4 regions of the Rhizobium sp. NZLR11 genome follow, and region 1 is predicted to be linked to each of the others. Evidence: predicted binding sites of a transcription regulator. Region 1 holds the regulator's gene; each other region holds the start of a gene.
The links. The regulator PhoB, encoded in region 1, activates phosphate uptake and scavenging genes when phosphate is short. The targets are predictions, from matches to a motif close to TGTCATNNANCTGTCAT.

Region 1 (5,680 bases):
CCCTCGCCTCTGATATCCTCGATCACATCGGGATAGCGATCCTTCAGCGAGGCGAGGCCCTGGCGGAAGACGAGTGCTACGTCGCGCACCTGCTGGAGGAAGCCATCGGCGAGGATGATGTCGAGCACGGCGCTGCCGACGGCCATGGCGAGCGGATTGCCGCCATAGGTCGAGCCATGCGTGCCGGCCTTCATGCCGGAGGCGGCCTCTGAAGTAGCAAGGCAGGCGCCGAGCGGGAAACCACCGCCGATGCCCTTGGCAACCGCCATGATGTCGGGCGTGACGCCCGACCATTCATGGGCAAAGAACCTGCCGGTGCGGCCAACGCCGGTCTGGACCTCGTCGAGGATCAACAGCAGGCCGTTTTCGTCGCAAATCTGGCGAAGCGCCTTCATGAATTCGGGGGTGGCAGGACGCACGCCGCCCTCGCCCTGCACCGGCTCGATGAGGATTGCCGCCGTCGCATCGGTGATCGCGGCGCGGACCGCTTCGATGTCGCCGAACGCCACCTGATCGAAACCCGGCGCCTTGGGGCCGAAGCCTTCGAGATATTTCTCCTGGCCACCGGCGGCGATTGTCGCGAGCGTCCGCCCATGGAAGGCGCCCTCGAAGGTGATGATATGGAAGCGCTCGGGATGGCCGTTGGAAAACTGATAACGGCGCGCCGTCTTGATCGCGCATTCGAGCGCTTCAGCACCCGAATTGGTGAAGAACACCTTGTCGGCGAAGGTGGCGTCGGTCAGCCGTTTGGCCAAACGCTCCTGGCCGGGGATCTCATAGATGTTGGAGAGGTGCCAGACCTTGTCGGCCTGCTCCTTCAGCGCGCCGACCACATGCGGATTGCCGTGGCCGACCGAGGTGACGGCAACACCGGCGCCGAAATCGAGATAACGTTCGCCGCTTTCGGTGATCAGCCACACGCCCTCGCCTCGCTCGAACCGCAGCGGGGCACGAGAGTAGGTGTCATAAAGCGGCGCGGCTTCAGCCATGGCGCGGTCTCCCGATCAGAGTTATCAAGCAACGGACTCCGGCTAAGAAAACCAGGCCCGAAAAATTAAAAATGCCGCCTTGCGGCGGCCAGCGGTACTATTTCCTTTTCGCGCTGCAATGTCAACAAAACTGCGCCCTTAGCGCATGCAGCAAGGTTGTACAGCGGTGTTTTCGACCTTCAACAGGCTTTATTGCAGAAATGACACGCTGGGGCAGCAAGTTGGGGAAAACTCCGAATTCGATTCATCCGGATTCATGCGACTCTTGTCACGGAGTCACGCTCACACTAGGTTAAAGTTCAATTACTAGACTGCATGCGGCGGAACTAGTCACCAAAATTGATCAAGCGTTTCTTGTTTCGGAGCTTCCGAGGCAACGGTGAGGGATTCTGCCATCACCAACGCAGAAGGTGGAGACAGGGCATGAACTGGACAGACGAGCGGGTCGAGAAACTCAAGAAGCTTTGGGCCGAAGGACTGAGCGCCAGCCAGATCGCGGCGCAACTTGGCGGTGTCAGCAGAAACGCTGTAATCGGCAAGGTGCACCGCCTGAGCCTTCCGGGCCGCGCCAAGGCCGGCGGCACGGCCGCCACGGCCCGAACGCCGAAACGCAATACATCGGCGCCGCGCGCGCCGAACTTCGCCTCTCGGATCACCACCCGCACCGTTACCCGCCAGCAGGGCGCAACGATGCTGAAGGAAGAGATCGAGATCGAAACGGTCGAGGAAATGGAATACGTGCCGAAAGGCAACGTGGTCGTGCCGATCTCCCGCCGCCTCGGCCTGACGGAACTGACCGAACGCACTTGCAAGTGGCCGGTCGGCGATCCGCTGAAGGATGACTTCCACTTCTGCGGCTGCGAGTCCCCCGACAATTCACCCTATTGCGGCTATCACCAGAAACTCGCCTACCAGCCCGTCAACGAACGCCGCCGGGCGGCAGCGCGGGCGAGCTGAACGGGTGACATTGTCGACATGCAAAAACGGGCTGGAAGGCCCGTTTTTTTATGTGAGTACGTTGGGTGTGGCTGCCCCTCATCCGCCTGCCGGCACCGACCGGGGTCGAGACGAGTGGCTCGACCCCGGTCGGGTTAGGGTGAGGGGCAGAGCTTGCTCGACTTTATCGGAAACCCCTCAGGCTTCCATCGAATAGCCGGCGCCGCGGACGGTGCGGATGACGTCTTGCATGTTGGAGAAGTTCAGCGCCTTGCGCAGGCGGCCGACATGGACGTCGACGGTGCGTTCGTCGACATAGATATCGTGGCCCCAGACGCCGTCGAGAAGCTGCGAGCGGGAGAAGACCCGGCTCGGCGACGACATCAGGAATTCCAGCAGGCGGAATTCGGTGGGGCCGAGGCGGACTTCGCGGCTTTTGCGATGGACGCGATGGGTTTCGCGGTCGAGTTCGATATCGCCGCATTTCAGCACCGTCGACAGCACCTCGGGACGGGCGCGGCGTAGCATCGCCTTGACGCGGGCAACGAGCTCCGGGGTCGAGAACGGCTTGACGACGTAATCGTCGGCCCCGGTCGACAGTCCGCGGACGCGCTCGCTCTCTTCGCCGCGCGCCGTCAGCATGATGATCGGCAGACGTTCGGTTTCCGGCCGCATGCGCAGGCGCCGGCAGAGTTCGATGCCGGAGACGCCGGGCAGCATCCAATCGAGGATGAGCAGGTCGGGCGTGCGCTCCTGAAGCCTGATTTCGGCTTCGTCGCCACGAAGGATAGTATCGACCTCGAAGCCTTCCGCTTCGAGATTGTAGCGAAGAAGCACGCTCAAGGCTTCCTCGTCTTCAACAACTGCAACTCTCGGGATCATGCCTGTCGGTCTCCTCGCGCATGTTCCTTAAACCGGGGTGATTTAAGCAATGCATCCTGCGCAAATTCAGAAAGGTGGCTGCGACCTCTTTGCGCGCCCGGATGGGCGCGCACGCAACGGCTAGTATGGGCTTTATTCCGTGACCGCGCCGACGGTGTTGGCGCTGTCGTCTTTCGGACGGTCACCTTCCGGCTGTGCGCCGGTCGCCATGTAGTAGATCGTCTCGGCGATGTTGGTGGCGTGGTCGCCGATGCGCTCGATGTTCTTGGCGCAGAAGAGCAGATGCGTGCAGCTGGTGATGTTGCGCGGATCTTCCATCATGTAGGTCAGCAGCTCGCGGAACAGCGAGGTGTACATCGCGTCGATCTCGTTGTCGCGTTCACGGATCGCATTGGCCTTGTCGGCGGAGCGCGTCGTGTAGACGTCGAGCACTTCCTTGAGCTGGACGAGCGCCAGCTCGGACAGATGCTCGAGACCGCGGGCGAGCTTGCGCGGAACGCCGGTGCTCTGCACGGCGATGACGCGCTTGGCGGTGTTCTTGCCGAGGTCGCCGACGCGTTCGAGATCGGCGGCGATGCGGATCGAACCCATGATTTCGCGCAGGTCCGAGGCCATCGGTTGACGGCGGGCGATGGTAACGATCGCCTTGTCGCCGATTTCTCGCTCGGCGTGATCGAGGATCACATCGTCGGAGATGACCTTCTGCGCCAGCGCGGTATCGCCGTTGACGAGCGCCCGGACGGCCTCGCTGACCATCTGCTCGGCCAGGCCGCCCATTTCGGAAATCCGCCTGGACAGGAACTTCAGATCATCATCATAGGCAGAAAAAATATGTGTCGATGCCATGGGGCTTTATCCTCGAATAACGGGAAGGCTTGGTGTCGCCAAAATCAACCGAAGCGACCCATGATGTAGTCCTGGGTGCGCGGATCGTCGGGATTGGTGAACATCTTGTCGGTGTCGTTCTCCTCGACGAGATTGCCGAGGTGGAACATGGCGGTGCGCTGCGAGACGCGCGCGGCCTGCTGCATGGAGTGGGTGACGATGACGATCGTGTAGTTCTCGCGCAGTTCGTGGATCAGTTCCTCGACCTTGGCGGTGGCGATCGGGTCGAGCGCCGAGCAGGGCTCGTCCATCAGGATGACTTCAGGGCTGACGGCGACGGCGCGGGCAATGCAGAGGCGCTGCTGCTGACCGCCGGACAGGCCGGTGCCGGATTCATGCACGCGGTCCTTGACCTCGTTCCAGAGGCCGGCACGCTGCAGGCTGGTCTCGACGATCTGGTCGAGATCGGCCTTCGACTTGGCAAGGCCATGGATGCGCGGGCCGTAGGAGACGTTTTCATAGATCGTCTTCGGGAACGGGTTCGGCTTCTGGAAGACCATGCCGACGCGGGCGCGAAGTTCGACGACGTCGATATCGGGATCATAGATATCGTCGGTATCAAGCGTGATCTTGCCGGTGACCCGGCAGCCGTCGATCGTGTCGTTCATGCGGTTTAGGCTCCGCAGGAAGGTCGACTTGCCGCAGCCGGACGGGCCGATCAGCGCGGTTACGGTGTTTTCGCGGATGTTCAGGTTCACATCGAAAAGCGCGCGCTTCTCGCCATAGTAAACCGAGACATCCTTGCCGATCATCTTATAAGGGACGTTGCTCATCTTCTGATCCAGCGCTTTTTCAACTGCAGCTTCCGTCAACATGTTCATGATGTGTAACTCCGTTTACCAGCGGCGCTCGAAGCGACGACGCAAGAGGATGGCGCCCATGTTCATGACGATCAGGAACAGGAGCAGGACGATGATGGCACCCGAAGTCCGCTCGACGAAGGCACGTTCGGCCTCGTTGGCCCACATATAGACCTGCACGGGCAGAGCCGTCGAGGGATCGAGCGGCGTCGTCGGCGCGTTGGCGACGAAGGCGACCATGCCGATCAGCAGCAGCGGCGCGGTTTCGCCGAGCGCATGCGCCAGGCCGATGATCGTGCCGGTGAGGATGCCGGGCATGGCGAGCGGCAGAACATGGTGGAACACCATCTGCATCTTCGAGGCGCCGAGGCCGAGGGCTGCAGCGCGGATCGACGGCGGCACGGCGCGCAGTGCGGCGCGCGTCGCAATGATGATCGTCGGCAGGGTCATCAACGTCAGCACCAGGCCGCCAACCAGCGAAGCCGAACGCGGCAGGCCGACGAAGTTGATGAAGACGGAAAGGCCGAGCAGACCGTAGACGATCGAGGGCACGGCGGCGAGGTTGTTGATGTTGACCTCGATCAGATCGGTCAGCTTGTTCTTCGGCGCAAACTCCTCGAGATAGATCGAGGCGGCAACGCCGATCGGCAGAGCGAGCACCAGCACGATCAGCATCAGATAGAGCGAGCCGATGAGGGCGACGCCAAGGCCTGCGGCCTCCGGACGGCTGGAATTGCCGTTGACGAAGAGGCCGGTGTTGAACTGCTTGTGGAGAGCGCCGCTCGCCTTCAGCTCGTTCATCCAGCCAACCTGCTTGTCGTTGACCTTGCGGTTCTTCTCATCGACCGACAGGTCGATCTGGCCCTTGTTGGCGCTGTCGACATTGGCGTCGGCGAGCACGGTGACATTGACCGTCTTGCCGATGATCGACGGGTCGGCGACGACCATGTCGCGCAGTTGGACCGGCGCACCCTTGGAGAGCATGGCGGATGCATCGCGCACGTCGGGACGGCTTGCGGCATTGACGTTCAGCTGCTTGACGATCGCGTCGCGCAGGAGAACCGGGTAGTTGGCGGCGATCAGCACCGAAGCATCGGTCGCACGCTTATTGCTGGGGTCGATCGTCTTCTCGGAAAATTCGATCGGCAGGGTGATCGCCGTCTGCTGAAAGGCGGTGTAGCCTTTGCC
Region 2 (5,680 bases), on a different contig from region 1:
CCAGAGAAAACCACCCGCGCTGCCGAACTGCGCGCTCTGCGTGACGAGGAAGCCGCTGCTGATGAAAAACACATAGACGCCGAAGAGGCCAAGGATATTGCCCTCTCCGAGCAAACGCTCAAAGGGCTCGTTCGCCGAGGTCTTTTCCGAGATAAGGAAGGCATGCGAGAAGATTACCGTGGAGGCTGCCACGAGCCTGATCATATTGAAGTTCGGGTAAAATGCCTTCTTGATTTCGCGCTCGTGCATGGAGCCTCCCGCACTTTTGCAGTTTAACTATTCATTAAGATAAGTTTTGAATGTTGTCACGCGCCGTAGTGAAACGGGGTTGAGCCGAGATAATCTCCGATCCGCCAAAATGCGCCTCTCACAAACCCTTGTTGTTCTACGAATGATCTCTCCTGGCCTGACACGGCATATACAACGGGCACTGCATTATACTTGGCGGTTGGGTTCTGATGAGAATGCTTGGCTCGAGCTTTTCACAACGAGAGCAAAGCTTCGCTTATCAGCGGGAGCGGTTAGAAGAGATACCGGCAGCGCAGGATCCGGGCATGTGGGATACGAAACGAGTTGAAGAAATCAGATAATGCGATCTGGCGGCCGGATTGAACTAGCAAAGAGGCGGCCTGAGATTGTGGTAATCTTCAGCCTGTTCGGCGATTGCGTCAGTGCCCGCTCGCCTTCGGCTGCAAGTCGGCATCCGTCAGTGTCCCCAAGAAGGCAACGATATCGTCGATCTCCGGATCGGTGAGGGCAGGTGCATCGCCCGGCTTCCTGCCGAAAGGCCGGTCCTGGTTGAGATTGGCCCAGTAGGCTTGCGGCAGGTCGTCATACTTACGGATCGTGCCGTCTGAATTTTTCGGATACCAGCGGCCGGGATCGCTGTCGCGGCTCGCGTAGAAGGAGACGACGTCGCGCAGCGTGTGGAAATAGCCGTTGTGGAAGAAGCTCTTTTTCAGCGCGACATTGCGCAGCGTCGGCGTGCGGAACAGGCCGCAATATTCGTTGTGTCCGGCGAGATCGCTACGCAGCGGGCCGCAGAGGCCGAGGTCGTGATAGTCGGGATCGGCGTTCGCCGGGATTGCCATGTTGCGGGGGGCGGCGAGCCCGAGGAAGCCGAAATCGGAAAAGAGCGGCGGCTCGCCGTCATTGGCCGGTTCGCTCAGATGGCAGCTCGAACAATTGCCTTTTTCCGGATCCTCGAACAGCTGCCGCCCGTGCAATTCCTGCGCAGTCAGCGTCGCCTTGCCGGCGAGAAAGGCGTCGTAGCGGCTGGAATAGGGATAAAAATCCGGGCCGCTTTGTTCGAAGGTGGCGAGCGCCTCGGCGACGGCATCGAAGGTATCCTCAGGATTGCCGAACACCGCCGCGCCGAACGCTGCCTTGATGGCATCGGCACAGGCCGTCTTGCGCAGCTTGGCCGCCACCTCGGCTGCATCCTTGTTGCCCATCTCGAAGGGCGAGAGCAGCGGGATCTTCGCCTGCTCGGCGCCGTGATCGACCCGGCCATCCCAGGTCAGGCCGCCGGTCGGGCCGTTGTCGACGCTTTCGTCGCCCTCGTCCTCGGAATCGTAATAATGCTCGGTGAAAGCAGGCACCGCTTGCAGATAGCGCAGCGCCGGAACGGCGCGCAGGCCTGGCTGGTTCATATCCTTGCCGCCGATTTCGACCGGCTTGGCCGAGGCCGGGCCGAAGGCGTGAGCGGGATCATGGCAGGAGGCACAGGCCTGCAGGCCGGAGGCCGACAGCGAGGCGTCGGAGAACAGCTTGCGGCCAAGCGCGGTCAGTGTCTCGACCCGGGCGAAGGCCTCGGCGCGGGACATCGGGCCGGGATGTACGCGGAAAGCCGCCGCCGCGCTGCTTTGCCGCAGCGGCAGAATGGCCAGAGAGAGCGCTGCAGCAACGATGCCGACCGCCAAGGCGGAGCGCGCAAGCCAGATGGTATTCGTGGTCATGATAAGGATTCCAATGACTTGGCATTCGTTTCCTTGATGATCGAACCTCGCTGCAACAAATTGATGACAGCCGTTCTCCCGCCGCCTCGCGACAGGCCCATGTCACAAAGTTGATAGATGCCGGGAATAGCGTCGGATCGTCCCCGTGCTCCCTCTAGCCAACGCCGCCAGCCATGAGGTACCCCCGTGAAAAGACTGAAACTCCTTCACTCCATCTGTCTCGCCGGATCGGCGATGCTGCCGCTTGCCATGGCGACGGCCGCCCATGCGGCGCCCGCCGGTTACGATAAGATCGACAACATCGTCGTCATCTATGCCGAAAACCGCAGCTTCGATAATCTCTATGGCAGCTTTCCCGGCGCCGATGGCCTTGCCAATGTCAGTGCCGAGCAGGCCCGCCAGCTCGACCGCAACGGCCAGCCGCTCGCCGAACTGCCGCCGGCCTGGGGCGGCCTGACAGCCAAGGGCGTGACGCCTGCCGTCACCGAAGCACAGTCGGCCCATTTGGCCAATGCCAGCTTCGCGATCGACGATCCGAAGGGGTTTGCGCAGGCGCCGTCGGTTATCACCCGCGATCTCTGGCACCGCTTCTATCAGGAGCAGATGCAGATCGACGGCGGCAAGAACGACAAGTTCGTCGCCTGGGCCGATTCCGGTAGCCTGGTCATGGGCCATTACGACGGCTCGATCCTGCCGATGTGGCAGGTGGCGAAGAAATACGTCATCGCCGACAACTTCTTCCAGGGCGCCTTCGGCGGTTCGTTCCTCAATCACTTCGCGCTGATCTGCGCCTGCGCCCCCTATTATCCCGATGCCGACAAGAGCCCGGCCAAGCCGGTGATCGCCAAGGTCGATGCCGACGGCACTTCGCTTGTGGTGGCCGACAACGCCCCGAAGTCGGCGCTGGACGGCGCCCCGAAATTCGTCTCCGACGGTGCGCTGACGCCCGATTTCTACGCCGTCAACACCATGCAGCCACCCTACCAGCCGAGCGCCAACCCGCCGGCCAAGGATGGCGACCAAGCCTATGCCGATCCGACGGCGGCAACGACGCTACCGCCGCAGCATGCGGTGACCATCGGCGACCTGATGTCGCTGAAAGGCATCGACTGGGCGTGGTACGGCGGCGCCTGGCAGGCGGCCCTCGACGGCAAAAACGCCACGCCGGTGCCGAACTTCCAGTTCCACCACCAGCCGTTCAACTATTTCGCCAATTTCGCGCCCGGCACGCCGGCACGGGCCGAACATCTGAAAGACGGCGGCCTTGGCGGCGAGGCCTTCCTTGGAGATATCGACGAGGGCAAGCTGCCGGCGGTCTCCTTCTACAAGCCGCAGGGCAACCTCAACGAACATGGCGGTTATGCCGATATCTCGAGCGGCGACCAGCATCTTGCCGATATCGTCTCCCATCTCGAAAAGAGCCCGCAATGGGGCCATATGCTCGTGATCGTCACCTATGACGAAAACGGCGGCTTCTGGGATCACGTCGCGCCGCCGAAGGCCGACCGCTGGGGGCCGGGCAACCGCATTCCGGCCTTCATCATCTCGCCCTTCGCCAAGGACGGCACCGTCGATCATACCCAGTACGACACCACCTCGATCATCCGCTTCATCACCGCGCGTTACGATCTGCCGGTGCTGCCCGGCATCGTCGCCCGCGACAAGGCGCTTGGTGATAACGGCCGGCCGCCGATGGGAGACCTCACAGCCGCGCTCGACCTGATGCATTGACAATTGCGGGCGGCCCCGGTGTTGACCGGGGCCGCCCGCCTTCCGTGCATGCCGTCACCGGCGCAGCAGCGGCCGCAATGTCGCCTGGGTTTCCTTCAGCAATGGCAGATAGCGCTCCTTCATCTCGGCGGCCGGGACGAGGGCGGCCGGCGCCCCGATATTGATCGCCGCAACCGTTTCACCGCGGTCGCTTTCCACAGGCACGGCGATCGAGCAGAGGCCGACCTCCAGCTCCTGATCGATGATGGCATAACCCTCGGCGCGGACCCGGCGGAATTCGGCGATCAGCTCGTCCGGATCGGTCTTGGTATTCGCAGTGTTTTGCTTCAGCTCGCTGCGGGCAAGGATGGCGCGCGCCTCGTTCTCGGTAAGGGCCGCCAGCAGCACGCGGCCCATCGAGGCGCAATAGGCCGGCAGGCGGCTGCCGGGGGTGAGATTGATCGACATGACGCGGCGCTGCGAGGCGCGGGCGATATAGACGATTTCGGTGCCGTCGAGCACCGAGGCCGAGGCGCTCTGGCCGGCCTTTTCCGAGAGATGATCGAGATGCGGCTGCAGCAGCGCCGGCAGCGGCGTCGCCGCGAGATAGGCATGGCCAAGCCGGAGGATCTTCGGCGTCAGGGTGAAGAACTTGCCGTCATAATCTGCATAACCGAGCTCGGCCAGCGTCAGCAGCGAACGGCGCACGGTGGCGCGGTCGAGCTCCGTCAGCTTGGCGGCCTCGGCGATCGACAGCCGCTGGCGCGTTTCGCCGAAGGCCTCGATGACTTTCAGGCCGCGGGCAAAGCCGCTGACAAAATCCGTTTCGCGCATCGGGCGAGTTCTCCAATCGATCCATCCATTCTGTGCGATATACGAACAAAAGTCAAATAACGCACAAATTTCTTGCCGTCCGTCGCCTCGGGCTTTATGGCTGACGCTGGAGAACCTGATCTAGCCAAGGAGAAATCCCGCATGGACAAGACAGTCAGGAGCACGGCGGAGGCCGTCTCCGAGATCGGTGATGGCGCGACCGTCATGATTGGTGGTTTTGGTGGTTCGGGCGCGCCGATCGAGCTCATTCATGCCCTGATCGACAAGGGCGCCAAGGGCCTCACCGTGATCAACAACAATGCCGGCAACGGGCGCATCGGTATCGCTGCGATGATCGACGCAGGCATGGTCAGAAAGATGATCTGCTCTTTTCCGCGTTCGTCGGACCCACGCGCCTTCACCGACAGATATCTGGCCGGTCAAATCGAGCTCGAGCTGGTGCCGCAGGGAACGCTGGCCGAACGTATCCGCGCCGGCGGGGCCGGCATTCCGGCTTTTTATACGCCGACGGGCTATGGCACCGAACTTGCCGAGGGCAAGGTCATCGCCGAATTCGATGGCCGCCATTACGTGCAGGAGCGCTGGCTGAAGGCCGACTTCGCCATCGTCAAGGCTGAGATCGGCGATATCCAGGGCAATCTCACCTACAACAAGGCCGGCCGCAACTTCAATCCGCTGATGTGCATGGCGGCGGCGAAGACCATCGTCCAGGTCTCGTCGATCGTGCCGGCCGGCGGCATCGATCCCGAGCATGTGGTCACACCCGGCATCTTCGTCGACCGCGTCGTCGCTGTTATCAGTCCCCAGCAGGAAGAAGAACTCATTCGAGCCGGAGTGGCCTACGTATGACCGTCAACACCCGTCCCATCAACACTCGGGAAGACATCAAGCTTTCCAATGCGCAGATCGCATGGCGCGCCGCCCAGGATATTGCCGACGGCGCCTATGTCAACCTCGGCATCGGCTTTCCCGAAATGGTTGCCCGCTATCAGCCGCCCGGCCGCCAGGCAATCTTTCACACCGAAAACGGCATCCTGAATTTCGGCGAGCCGCCGGCCGAAGGTGAGGAGGATTGGGACCTGATCAACGCCGGCAAGAAGGCGGTGACGCTGAAGCCGGGGGCGGCCTTCTTCCATCATGCCGATAGTTTCGCCATGGTGCGTGGCGGCCATCTCGAC
Region 3 (5,680 bases), on a different contig from region 1:
CCGACATCAACAGCACGATCACCGCCAATCTCGGTTCGAGCTACGTCAACGACTTCCCGAATTCCGGCCGCATGCAGCGCGTCATCGTGCAGGCACAGGACAAGAGCAGGCTTCAGGCCGAAGACCTGATGAAACTCAACGTCCGCAATGCGAGCGGCGGCATGGTGCCGCTCTCATCCTTCGCGGTCGCCGAGTGGCAGAAGGGGCCGGCGCAGATCGTCGGTTACAACGGCTATCCCTCTGTTCGCATTTCGGGCGCTCCGGCGCCGGGATATTCATCGGGCGCGGCGATTACCGAAATGGAACGGCTGGCCTCCGAGCTTCCCGACGGCTTCGGCTTCGAATGGACCGGCCAGTCGCTGGAGGAGCTCAAATCGGGATCGCAGGCGCCCTTCCTGTTCGGTCTCAGCATCCTTTTCGTCTTCCTGCTGCTATCGGGGCTATACGAGAGCTGGTCGATCCCGTTGTCGGTGATGCTGGTCGTGCCGCTTGGGGTCATCGGCTGCGTGCTCGCGGTAATGAGCCGCGACATGTCCAACGACATCTACTTCAAGGTCGGCCTGATCGCGATCATCGGTCTGTCGGCGAAGAACGCCATCCTGATCGTCGAATTCGCCAAGGACGGCTTTGCCGAGGGAAAATCGCTGATGGATGCCGCGATCGAAGGCGCTCGGCTGCGCTTCCGGCCGATCATCATGACCTCGCTCGCCTTTACATTGGGCGTGGTGCCGCTGGCAATCGCCACCGGCCCAAGTGCGGCCAGCCAGAATGCGATCGGCACCGGCGTGCTGGGCGGCATGGTCTCGGCGACGGTGCTGGCGATCTTCTTCGTTCCCGTCTTCTTCGTCTTCGTGCTGCGTCTCTTGAGGATGAAGCGGCCGGAGACTGTGAACGAGGAGGCACCGGCCGGGCAGGAACCGGCAACGGTGACGTCGCCGACATAGGGTGACCAGTCACCCGAGGTGAAGGTTCACCCGAGGCGACGAATAACCTGAGGTGAGGAGTTGGCGGGTTGCCTTGTGTAATCCGCCAGAAACCTATCCACCGGGCTTCGGCGTGATCGTCACGTCGGCGCCATAGGCATCGCGCAGTTCACTTTCCTGTCCCGGCTGCCGGTCGGCCGCCTGGTGCAGCAGGGTCGACACGTATCCTTGCGAGCGCGTCCCCTCGATCAACGTGATATCGGCATTTCCAGGATTGTCGGAACGCTCGAACCATTCGACGGGGCGGTGCAGAAAATTCATTTCGACCGCCCGGTTGGTGACGCCATGGCCGACGATCACGACGTTGTGGCTGCTATTTTCAGCGTCGCGCATGACGGTCTGAAGGAAAAGGCGGACACGCTGGGCCACATCCGCCCGGCTCTCGCCATCTGGCGGCCGCGCGTAGAACTTGCCGCTGTTGCTGCGCAGTCTCGCCCATTTTTCGAATTCCTCGGGAAATTTCTGCTTCTGTTCGGCATGGTCATAGATTTCGGTGAACAGACCGAAATCCTGCTCGCGCAGCAGGTAATCCTCCCGGATTTCGCCGACATAGCTTTCCGGCAGGGCTGTAAGCAAGGCATCCTTACTTTGCCGTGTTCTGAGGAATGGCGAGTACCAGATCTGCAGCTTGCGGAAATCCGCGCCCGGCAGTGTCTTCAAATAGGAGGCGATCGCGCCGCCGGCTTCCACCGCCTGGCGGTGACCCCACTCGGTCAGCGGCACATTGTGATCGCCGAATTGCCGATAGGCCTGTTCGTTGAGGTTGCCGAGAGATTCGCCGTGGCGAACGAGAAAGAGACGCATCAGCCATCCCGCATTGTCGGATATGAGTCGCCTTCATCATGAACGCGCTCGATGGAGAGGGCAATATTGCCGGCGCGCAGGGCTTTTCCCCAGTCTGTCATCTTCCTGAAACACGAGTCTGGTTTTGGAAGGCTAGATGAAAGATGGGGCATGAGCGACAGCTCGTGATAGACATGATGGAACCCAGACATTTCCGAACGCTCTTCATTTCCGATGTCCATCTCGGCTCGAAGGCCGCGAAGGCCGATTTCCTTTTGGATTTCCTGCGCCACCACGAGGCCGATACGATCGTGCTCGTCGGCGACATCGTCGACGGCTGGCGCCTGAAGCGCAGCTGGTACTGGCCGCAGGTCTGCAACGATGTCGTCCAGAAGCTGCTGCGCAAGGCCCGCAAGGGCACACGCGTCGTCTATATCCCCGGCAATCACGACGAATTCCTGCGCGACTTCCCGGGAATGCATTTCGGCGGCATCGAGGTCGTCGACCGCATGATGCATGATGGCGCCGACGGCAAAAAATACCTGATTTTGCACGGCGACGAGTTCGATGTGGTCGTCCGCAACGCACGCCTGCTCGCCTATCTCGGCGACTGGGCCTACGATACTGCGATCCGCATCAACATCCTCCTGGCGGCAGTGCGCCGACGCCTCGGCATGCCTTACTGGTCGTTCTCGGCCTGGGCGAAGCTGCAGGTCAAGCATGCCGTCAACTTCATCGGTGAGTTCGAGCGCGTCGTGACAGAGGAAGCCCGCAAAAGCGGCGCCGACGGCGTGATCTGCGGACACATCCATCATGCCATCATCCAGGACATGGACGGCATCCGCTACATCAATACGGGCGATTGGGTGGAAAGCTGCACGGCGGTGGCCGAGCACGACGACGGCACGTTCGAACTGATCACCTGGCGGGCGCTTGCCAGCAGTGTGCCGGCGCTTGCCGCCATCGAAATGCATGACCAGGGCGAGTTCGCCCCGCAGGCCGCGTGATTTGGGGGCGCCTGATTTGAGGGCCGTCTGATTTTTGGGGCCGGCGTATCAGCGCCGCGCGCTCCAGGAGTTTAGCCGTTACCGTCAGGCGACAGGCACTATTTATTTTCTAAAACGTTTCAGTAGGGCTATTTCTCGCAATGGTCGCCTCCAGGGTGGTGTGTTAGGACAACGATCAGTTTCCTTCAGGTCCACCGATGATTCCCGCTCAACATTCCCCGAGTGAGGGAGCGCCTCCGCGCTTCCGGCTGCTCAGCGCGCTTTCCTATTGCGCGCCACTGCTCGTCAACGGCATCGTTCTGCCGTTCTTTCCGATGTGGCTCGCAACCCACAGCTTCAGCGACCACGAGATCGGCGTTATCCTTGCCATACCGATGGTGGTTCGCGTGTTGGTGGCGCCTGTTGTCGCCATGATCGCCGACCGTTTGAAGGAGCGCGCCGACGTGCTGCTCTGGTCGGGCAGCCTGTCGCTGCTGACGGCGATCGCGCTGTTCTGGACGACGACCTTCTGGCCGGTGACGATCGTCTATGCACTGCAGGGCGCCACTTTCGCGCCCTATGTGCCCGTCGTCGAATCGATCGTCATCTCGGGCGTGCGCCGCTGGGGCCTCGATTACGGGTCAATGCGCGTCTGGGGTTCGATTGCCTTCATCGTCTCGACGCTGGTCGGTGGCCAGCTGATCAGCCGGTGGGGCGGCGGGATGGTGCTTGATATCATGGTGTTCGGCTTTGCCATGACCGTGGTCATGGCAATCTTCTGCCCGCGCATCGGGCCGACGCGTCGGCGTGGCCAGCCGATCAACATTCCGGCCGCCACCGGCAGCGGGTTGCGCGAGCCGCACTTGCTGCTGCTGCTGATCGGTGTCGCCATTCAGCAGTCCAGCCATGCGGTGCTCAACGCCTTTTCATCGATCTACTGGCATCATCTCGGCTTTTCCGGCACTGAGGTCGGCCTGCTCTGGAGCGTCGGCGTCGCTTCCGAAGTGACGGTGTTCTTCCTGTCGAAGCGTCTCAACCGGCGCTTCGACGCCTGGACCCTGATCCGCTTCGGCTGCGCGGTCAGCGTCTGCCGCTGGATACTGTTTCCGATGAATACCGGCTTTGCCGGTTTTTTCCTGCTGCAATGTTTCCACGGCTTCACCTATGCCTTCGTGCATACCGGGGTGCAGCGGCGGATCATGGCGACGGTGCAGGAGACGCAGGAATCCTCGGCGCAAGGCGCCTACTTCTTCTATGTCGGCATGGCAATGGCGCTGATGACGCTGGCGTCGGGTTATCTCTATGCCTGGCTCGGCGTCGTCAGCTATTACGTCATGGCGCTCGTCGCGTTCTCAGGTCTCGGCCTCGTCATCTCAGCTTACTACCTTCAGCCCCAAAGCGTGCTTTCAGGCGGAAAGACCAGGGAAGCGGCGTAGCGCAGGCCGGGTTCGCGATCGCGGGCAAGCAGCAGCGGACCGTCGAGATCGACGAAATCGGCATTCTGGGCGAGCAGCACGGCCGGCGCCATGGCAAGCGAGGTGCCGACCATGCAGCCGATCATGATGCTGAAACCGAGCCGTTCTGCCTCGGCCTTCATCGCCAGGGCCTCCGTCAGGCCTCCCGTCTTGTCGAGCTTGATGTTAATCGCGTCATAGCGGTCTGCAAGGCTTGCGAGATCGCCGGTGTGGTGGACACTTTCGTCGGCGCAGACGAGAAGCGGGCGACGGATTTCGGCAAGCAGAGCGTCGCGGCCGGCCGGCAACGGCTGCTCGACGAGAGCCACACCCGCTTGCGCCGCGATGTTGAGATGTCGTTCGAGCACGGCTTCCGGCCAGCCTTCATTGGCGTCAAGGATGATGGCGGCATCGGGTGCGGCCGCGCGGACGGCGCGGATACGGCTTTCATCGTCGCCGGTTCCGACCTTGACCTTGAGCAGCGCGCGGCCTGCATGTTCGCGCGCCTTTGCGGCCATCACCTCCGGCTCGCCGAGCGAGATGGTGTAAGCGGTGGTGAGCGGCTTCAGATCGGCAAGGCCGAGACGGGCCGCCACGCTTTCACCCGTTTGTTTCGCTTCCAGGTCCCAGAGGGCGCAATCGACGGCGTTGCGGGCAGCGCCCGGCGGCATGGCGGACAAGAGGTCGCGGCGGGAGATCCCGGCCTCGATCAGCGGACGCGCCGCCTCGATCTGGGCAAAAACGCTCTCCATGGTCTCACCGTAGCGGCGATAGGGCACGCATTCGCCAAGCCCTTGTACACCGTCTTCGGAGAGCGTGCAGGTAATCACCTCGGCCTCGGTCTTTACGCCGCGCGAGATGGTGAAGGTCCCGGCAATCGGAAATGAATTCATCTGGATATCGAGGGTGCGCGGCATTATTGCTGTCCTGTGAGCATGGAATTCGCACGTTGCTTCTGTATATTGACGCGCCGGGCGGCGAACGATCCGCCGAGTCGGCAATGTCGCCGTGAGCCTTGAAAGACATAGGTATCTTGAACGCCGAGAATCGCAACGTTGCCTCACTTGACGTGGACGACCAGTCCGATGGCTCGGGGCAGCATGTTCGTCTCAGAGGCAGCTGGCGTAGTGCCTATGTGCATTTCGTGCTGCGTGACTTCGAGAAGCTGCTGCACCAGAAGGCCGGTGACCTGACGGTCGATCTTTCCGACATTACGGATATCGATACCGCCGGGATCTGGCTGCTGTGCCGGCTGAAGAAGGAAGAGGAGGCGGCCGGACGGTCGGTCCGCTTCGAAGGCACCAATCAGCATATCGACGAAATGCTGGCGATGTTCTCCGAGGAGTCGGCCAAACCGGAGCCGGAGTTTAAGGAGAAGGTGTCGCTTGCTGGGCGCATCTTCGCGCCGGTCGGCAAGATGGCCTACGACGTCTGGGACAATTTCGCCGCCGCCATGTATATTCTCGGCTCGGCG
Region 4 (5,680 bases), on a different contig from region 1:
ATCGAGCCATGGCCGGCCGAGAGTACGAAGCGATCGCGGTTCGGCCAGTGCGGCTTCTTCGGATCGAACTTCAGATATTTGGTGAACAGGACCGTTGCCACATCAGCCATGCCCATCGGCATGCCGGGGTGGCCGGAGTTCGCTTTTTCAACGGCGTCCATGGCGAGAAAACGGATTGCATTCGCCATCCGGTCGTGTTGTTCGGGAGAGGTCATGGCTTTTCCGCAAGTTCCGGGTGTCGGGGGATGGCCTCGAGCCTCCAAGACCATCGAGTGAAAGCGGCAGAGACATAGCAGTTGGGGCGGGCAAGTCAATAAATGGCAAGCCAAATCCGGGCGGGCAATGGCAATTTTTGACATTTGATCGCTCGATTGTACAAATGACAAATCACCTATCGTCGGCATGTGTAAAACGCTCATCCACAGGATAGGCCGGTAGGCAAGTGACAGGATTTATTGACGGGCCGTCGGCGAGCTGCATATCCTTTTTAAATCGCAGGATCGGCGCGGCGTGCCGATTCGCGGATCCTGCGCGGGAATTGGGAAGGCATGATGCCCACAGGCAAAACCATGGAAGCAGCGCTCAACGAATTGAGACAGGCGATTTCGGGCCTCGAAAATGCCGTCGACATGCGCGTCGAGCGGCAGCGCGAGCAGGGCGAGATCGAGGGCGAGGTGCGGCGCGTGCACGCCGACCGTTCGCGGCTGGCGCAGGAGCTCGACCAGGCCGAATTCCGCGCAAACCGGCTTGAGGAAGTCAACCGCGAGGTATCGCGGCGGCTGGTGACGGCCATGGAAACGATCCGCGCGGTTCTGGATCGCTAGAACAGGATGATTTTAGGGCCAAGTTGGCCCAAAATCTGAATCCTGTTCTCATTTAAGCGTTAAGCATGATGTCGTCCGAAAACCGCTCATACCTTTCGGCATCATGCTCTCGTAGAAAGAGTTTGGCATGGCGCAGGTGACGGTAACGATCGACGGCAAGGCCTATCGCATGGCCTGCGAGGAAGGGCAGGAGGATCACCTGACCGATCTGGCGACCAGTTTCGACCGCTATGTCGGCCATCTCAAGGGGCAGTTCGGGGAAATCGGCGATCTCAGGATCACCGTCATGGCCGGTATCATGATCATGGACGAGATTTCCGAGTTGACGCGCCGCGTCGCCGGGCTCGAATCCGAGCTCGAGTCGCTGCGCGGCAACCGCGACACGGTGCTTGCGGCCACCGCCCGCACCGAAGAAAATCTCGCGGCGGCGCTCAGCGAGGTTTCAAGCCGGATTCGCGGAATCACCGACAAGCTGAACGGACGGCCCCCCCCGAACTCAATGGATCTGAATTAAATAACGACTGCGTGCCGCCGCCACTGGCGCGCTGGCGCAAACGACCTTATATATCGCGATGCGGTCTGCGCCTCTCGACAGGAACCACAATCCCTGGGGCCATACTCGATCCAAAGGGAGCTGTCCCTGGCTAGGCCCGTGGGCCTGGACACACGGCGCCCACCTACGTTTGTAGGCACCCAGGATCGTAAACATCCATCGGTTGTCGTGGATCGCACCTTTCCCTTCCCTCCCCTTCGACGGCGCCGGACCGACCGGGCGAACGCGGTTTACGCGTCCGCCCGGTTCAGCGCGTCCGCTATTTTTTCAGACCTGGAAGGGTGATCTGGAAGACCTGGAACAACGTGTCGACATCGGCACCGCCGTCCGCTTTGTAAGCCGCACCGACTTGGAAACCATCCTGTGTCAAGAAGTCGTTGTCATTGGCGAGGAACAGGAAGTAGTCGTCCGGCAGGTTCGGGTCGAGAACGCTTGCAAGACCCATGGCTTCCCATTTTTCCGACAGGTTGTTCTTGTCGTTCGGCGCACCGTTGTGCAGGCCGAAGCGAGCAAGGTCGGCCTTGTTGTTGATGTCGATGAAGGGCGTCAGCGTCGCCGTCGTCAGCGAGGGATCGACGACGCCCTTCGGCGCGATCGGCTTGTCGGCATCGAAATCGCTGCCGGCGATATCGGTCGCATCGGAGAGGTCGACGATGTTGATCTTGCGGTAGAGCGAGGTGTCGCCCTTCAGGCCCTGGCCGTTGCCGCTGTCGCGGGCGAGCATCAGGAAGGTCTTGTCGGACAGGGCGACGATTTCGCTCTCGGCGGCGATCACCGTCTTGTCCTTGGCATCTTTGAAGACCGGCAGCGGCACAACATATTCATGCACCAGCTTCAGATGATCGGGATCGGCGGCGTCATAGATCATGGCGCGGGTATTCTGACGGGTCGAGCTGGAATCGCCGCCGTCCTGGCGGGTGGCCGACTGCAGCACTGATATGATGAACTTGCCGTCCGGCGTCATTGCCATGCCTTCGAGCCCCTGGTTGTTCTGGCGTCCGGTCTCCGGATCCTTCGGATCAGGAGCGGAGGCGCCGGGGCCGGGATTGTTGGAGGCGAAGCTCAGCGCGCCCTTGCGCATCGGCAAAAGCGCCTTCGGCGGCTGGGTCGCCGAGAGCAGGTGGCCGTCGGCTGCGAAGCGGTAGATATAAGGGCCGTATTCGTCGCTGACGAACATGGTGCCGTCGGCCATGCGGATGATGGCTTCATTGTCGAGCGCGATCTTGCCGTTTACAGCCTGCGGCAGCGGCGGAAAATTGCCGGCAGCGACGCGCACGCCGGATTCCGGATCGAGACCGGTCATGTCAGCGCCCTTGTCATCGACAAAGAGCATGGAATCGACAAGCTTTGCGTCGACGCCGGACTGCTCCTTGCCGGCCTCGGGTGTTGCGCCCGGAGCAACCGGCGTGAGGCCGATCGCGATGGTGTTCAGGCGCGGGCGGTAGTCGACTGTGCCGGTGACATTGTAACCCCGGTCGGGCAGCAGGTAGAGCATGCCCTTGTAGCTGGCGCCGTCGCGGCTCCAGGCGGTTGGATCGATCGCCATGCCAGAGCCGGAACCGAAGGTCTCACCGAATTTGTCGCGTTGGTTGGCCGGGATGCGGCCGATGCTGACCAGGCCTTTGTTGATGAAGGTGAGGCCGCCGGCGGTGGCGGAATTCTCGGCCATTGCGACGGCCGGAACGGCGGCGGATGCGGCAAGAACCGCGGCGAACAGCCGCGATGCATATGGTCTGACGTTTTTCATGAAAATACCCTCTCGGTCAAAAGCGCTCTCGAAACGGCTTCCGCCGGCAGGCCGGACACCGCAGACGGTCTATGACGGGATCATGATATCTGGATGACGCTTTGCAGCGAAAAGGCCATGCCGAGAGAATGTCGGGCATCCGCGTGTCCGCATTCCAGTTTGCTGCTTACCCGGCCGGATAAGGCCCTTCGGCAAAGACCTCGTCGTGGTAGAATTTCGAGCCGACGTCCAGCGCCAAGGGGCTGCGCCATTCCCTGTTGTCGCGCAGGCAATCGAGTACGAGTTGGAAATCATATCGGGGCTGCCAGCCCAGTTCCCGCCTTGCGCGGGCGTTGACATAGACACGGTCGAGCGTCGGGGACATCGTCCACCCGCGTGATGCATAGAGAGCGCCTGCACCCGGAAACAGTCGTTCGACGACAAGAGACGCGTCGTGCCGGATCGCGACGAGATCGGTCGCCGAAAACGGCGTCGTGGCGGAGACGATGTAGCGGCCGAAGCCGATTGCCGGCGCCTTGTCGAGCGCCAGCAGATGGGCGCGGACCACATCGGCGATATCGACGCGGCGGTGAAGAAGCTCGTTGGCATGGGCATTCTCTGCCGAATAGCCGCCGCGAATGTGAGGATCGTCGTCGATTTCGGGAAAGAAGCGCGATGTCCTGAGAATGACGACCGGCAGGCCGGAGTTGCGGGCGAAGAATTCGCACAGACCTTCGGCGGCGAGTTTCGTCACTCCGTAGATGTTTTTCGCGACTGGAAGCATGTCCTCGGTCACCCATGCCGCCGGTTCGCCGGCGGCCGGCGTCAATGCCGCACCGAAGGCGCTGGTGGTGCTGGTGAAGACGAAGCTTGCAACGCCCGCGGCGACCGCCTCTTCGAGCAGGTTCAGCGTGCCGCCGACATTGGTGTCGAGGAAATCGCGATTGCCGTGGGTCGCCACATGCGGCTTGTGCAGTGTGGCGGCATGGACGACGTGGCGGATGTCCGACATCGCCTGCCGGATGAAAGCGCGATCAGCGATCGAGCCGACCATGTCGGTGGACGCTGAGGGTTTGATATCGATTCCGCGCGCCGTCCGGTCTTGCGCTCGCAGGCTGCGCATCAGCGCCTCGCCGAGATGGCCGGCGCTTCCCGTCACCAGTATCGTCATTGCATCCTCTCCTTCGGCGGCGGAGGCTATAAAGACTGACGTTTGCGGACAACGCATGATTTATGCATGAGCATGCAGGAAAGCTGCAGGCTCAGCCGATGCTCTGACAAAGGGCCGGGAAGCAAGCTGTTCGACCGCCGGATCATTATTCCGTCTGGCCTTCGAGATCGCTCCTCAACCGGTCGAGGATCGATAGAGCGTGGCCGGCGTAAGCGCTGATCCAGCGGTCATGGATGTGCTTGATCGGCAGGCTGTTCAGGTGGTTCCAGCGTTCGCGGCCTTCCTTCCGGGCGATGACCAGATCGGCTTCCTCCAGCACTTTCAGATGCTGCATCACCGTGCAGCGGTCCATTTGCGGAAACATCTCGCAGAGCGTCCCTGTGGTGCGGGGGGCATCCTTGAGCAGGTCGAGGATTTCGCGGCGGCGATGATGCGCCAGCGCCTTGAAAACGGGGTCGTCGGTCGATTCGCTTGACATGTTATGTTTTTATAACATAATGGATCCGAGTACAATGGAATACGAGCATAATGGAGAAGAGGAGAAGTGCCATGTCTCTCGGAATCCGTGTTTCCGGCCGCATCGGCCGTCCCGTCGCAGAGGTATTTGACGCCGTCGTTAACCCAAAGAAGCTCAGCAGCTATTTCACCACGATCGGCGGGGCGAGCGCACCGCTCGTCAAGGGCACGACGGTGACCTGGTGGAAGGACGCCCAAGTGGAGGTGGTCGAACTCGTGCCGGAAAGCCGCATCGTGCTCCGCTGGGATGGCGGCACCGACGACGACAAGACGACCTATAAGACGTCGGTGGAGATGAATTTCAAGCCGCTGGAGGATGGCGGCACCTTGGTGACCATCGCCGAGACCGGCTGGCGCGAGGACGATGCCGGCCGGCGCGGCAGCTATCTAAACTGCGAGGGCTGGACTCAGATGCTCTGCTGCATGAAGGCTTTTATCGAATATGGCATCAATCTGCGCGAGGGCATGTTCCTCAGCGAAATGAAGGGAGAGCCGGCCAGCGCGCCGGAGTCTGACGAACCTCAAGGAGATCGGCGGCGCAATCGTCGCATTCGCCCATAGGAGCCAGACTTCGCTTGCCTGTCACACTGCGGGTGTTAATTTCCGGATTCGATACTTCATCTCGATTTCCAGGAGATTTTATTATGCAACTTGGCATGGTTGGTTTGGGCCGCATGGGCAACTACATGGTCCAGCGGTTGATGCGGGGCGGTCACGAATGCGTCGTCTACGACGCCAGGCCGGAAAGCGTTGCCGAACTCGCGGGCCTCGGTGCGACCGGCAGTGCTTCGCTCGAAGAATTCGTCTCGAAGCTCACCCATCCCAGGTCAATCTGGCTGATGCTGCCGGCGGCGATCGTCGACAAGGTGCTGGCGAGCTTGATGCCGCTG

Region 2: HJB83_RS11035 (acid phosphatase) is a predicted target of PhoB. The motif match lies at 2,011-2,027, and genes of this name have one in related genera.
Region 3: HJB83_RS31665 (UDP-2,3-diacylglucosamine diphosphatase) is a predicted target of PhoB. The motif match lies at 1,883-1,899, and genes of this name have one in related genera.
Region 4: HJB83_RS09955 (esterase-like activity of phytase family protein) is a predicted target of PhoB. The motif match lies at 3,207-3,223, and genes of this name have one in related genera.

The regions. Positions count from the first base shown of each region.
Region 1 covers NZ_JABDWD010000024.1:15,453-21,132, reverse strand. Annotated here, with positions in the region: gene HJB83_RS29035 (aspartate aminotransferase family protein) at 1-989, opposite strand, end outside; gene HJB83_RS29030 (GcrA family cell cycle regulator) at 1,413-1,946, shown strand; gene phoB (phosphate regulon transcriptional regulator PhoB) at 2,124-2,807, opposite strand; gene phoU (phosphate signaling complex protein PhoU) at 2,940-3,653, opposite strand; gene pstB (phosphate ABC transporter ATP-binding protein PstB) at 3,698-4,513, opposite strand; gene pstA (phosphate ABC transporter permease PstA) at 4,529-5,680, opposite strand, start outside.
Region 2 covers NZ_JABDWD010000005.1:135,085-140,764, forward strand. Annotated here, with positions in the region: gene HJB83_RS11025 (acyltransferase) at 1-249, opposite strand, end outside; gene HJB83_RS11030 (cytochrome-c peroxidase) at 669-1,958, opposite strand; gene HJB83_RS11035 (acid phosphatase) at 2,145-3,689, shown strand; gene HJB83_RS11040 (IclR family transcriptional regulator C-terminal domain-containing protein) at 3,744-4,502, opposite strand; gene HJB83_RS11045 (3-oxoacid CoA-transferase subunit A) at 4,644-5,351, shown strand; gene HJB83_RS11050 (CoA transferase subunit B) at 5,348-5,680, shown strand, end outside.
Region 3 covers NZ_JABDWD010000032.1:12,570-18,249, forward strand. Annotated here, with positions in the region: gene HJB83_RS31655 (efflux RND transporter permease subunit) at 1-944, shown strand, start outside; gene HJB83_RS31660 (histidine phosphatase family protein) at 1,038-1,787, opposite strand; gene HJB83_RS31665 (UDP-2,3-diacylglucosamine diphosphatase) at 1,931-2,773, shown strand; gene HJB83_RS31670 (MFS transporter) at 2,971-4,188, shown strand; gene dgcA (N-acetyl-D-Glu racemase DgcA) at 4,140-5,123, opposite strand; gene HJB83_RS31680 (ABC transporter permease) at 5,222-5,680, shown strand, end outside.
Region 4 covers NZ_JABDWD010000004.1:274,428-280,107, forward strand. Annotated here, with positions in the region: gene tkt (transketolase) at 1-215, opposite strand, end outside; gene HJB83_RS09940 (DUF4164 domain-containing protein) at 549-824, shown strand; gene HJB83_RS09945 (cell division protein ZapA) at 952-1,338, shown strand; RNA gene ssrS (6S RNA) at 1,398-1,556, shown strand; gene HJB83_RS09955 (esterase-like activity of phytase family protein) at 1,637-3,124, opposite strand; gene HJB83_RS09960 (NAD(P)-dependent oxidoreductase) at 3,291-4,274, opposite strand; gene HJB83_RS09965 (helix-turn-helix transcriptional regulator) at 4,420-4,752, opposite strand; gene HJB83_RS09970 (SRPBCC domain-containing protein) at 4,824-5,351, shown strand; gene gnd (phosphogluconate dehydrogenase (NAD(+)-dependent, decarboxylating)) at 5,435-5,680, shown strand, end outside.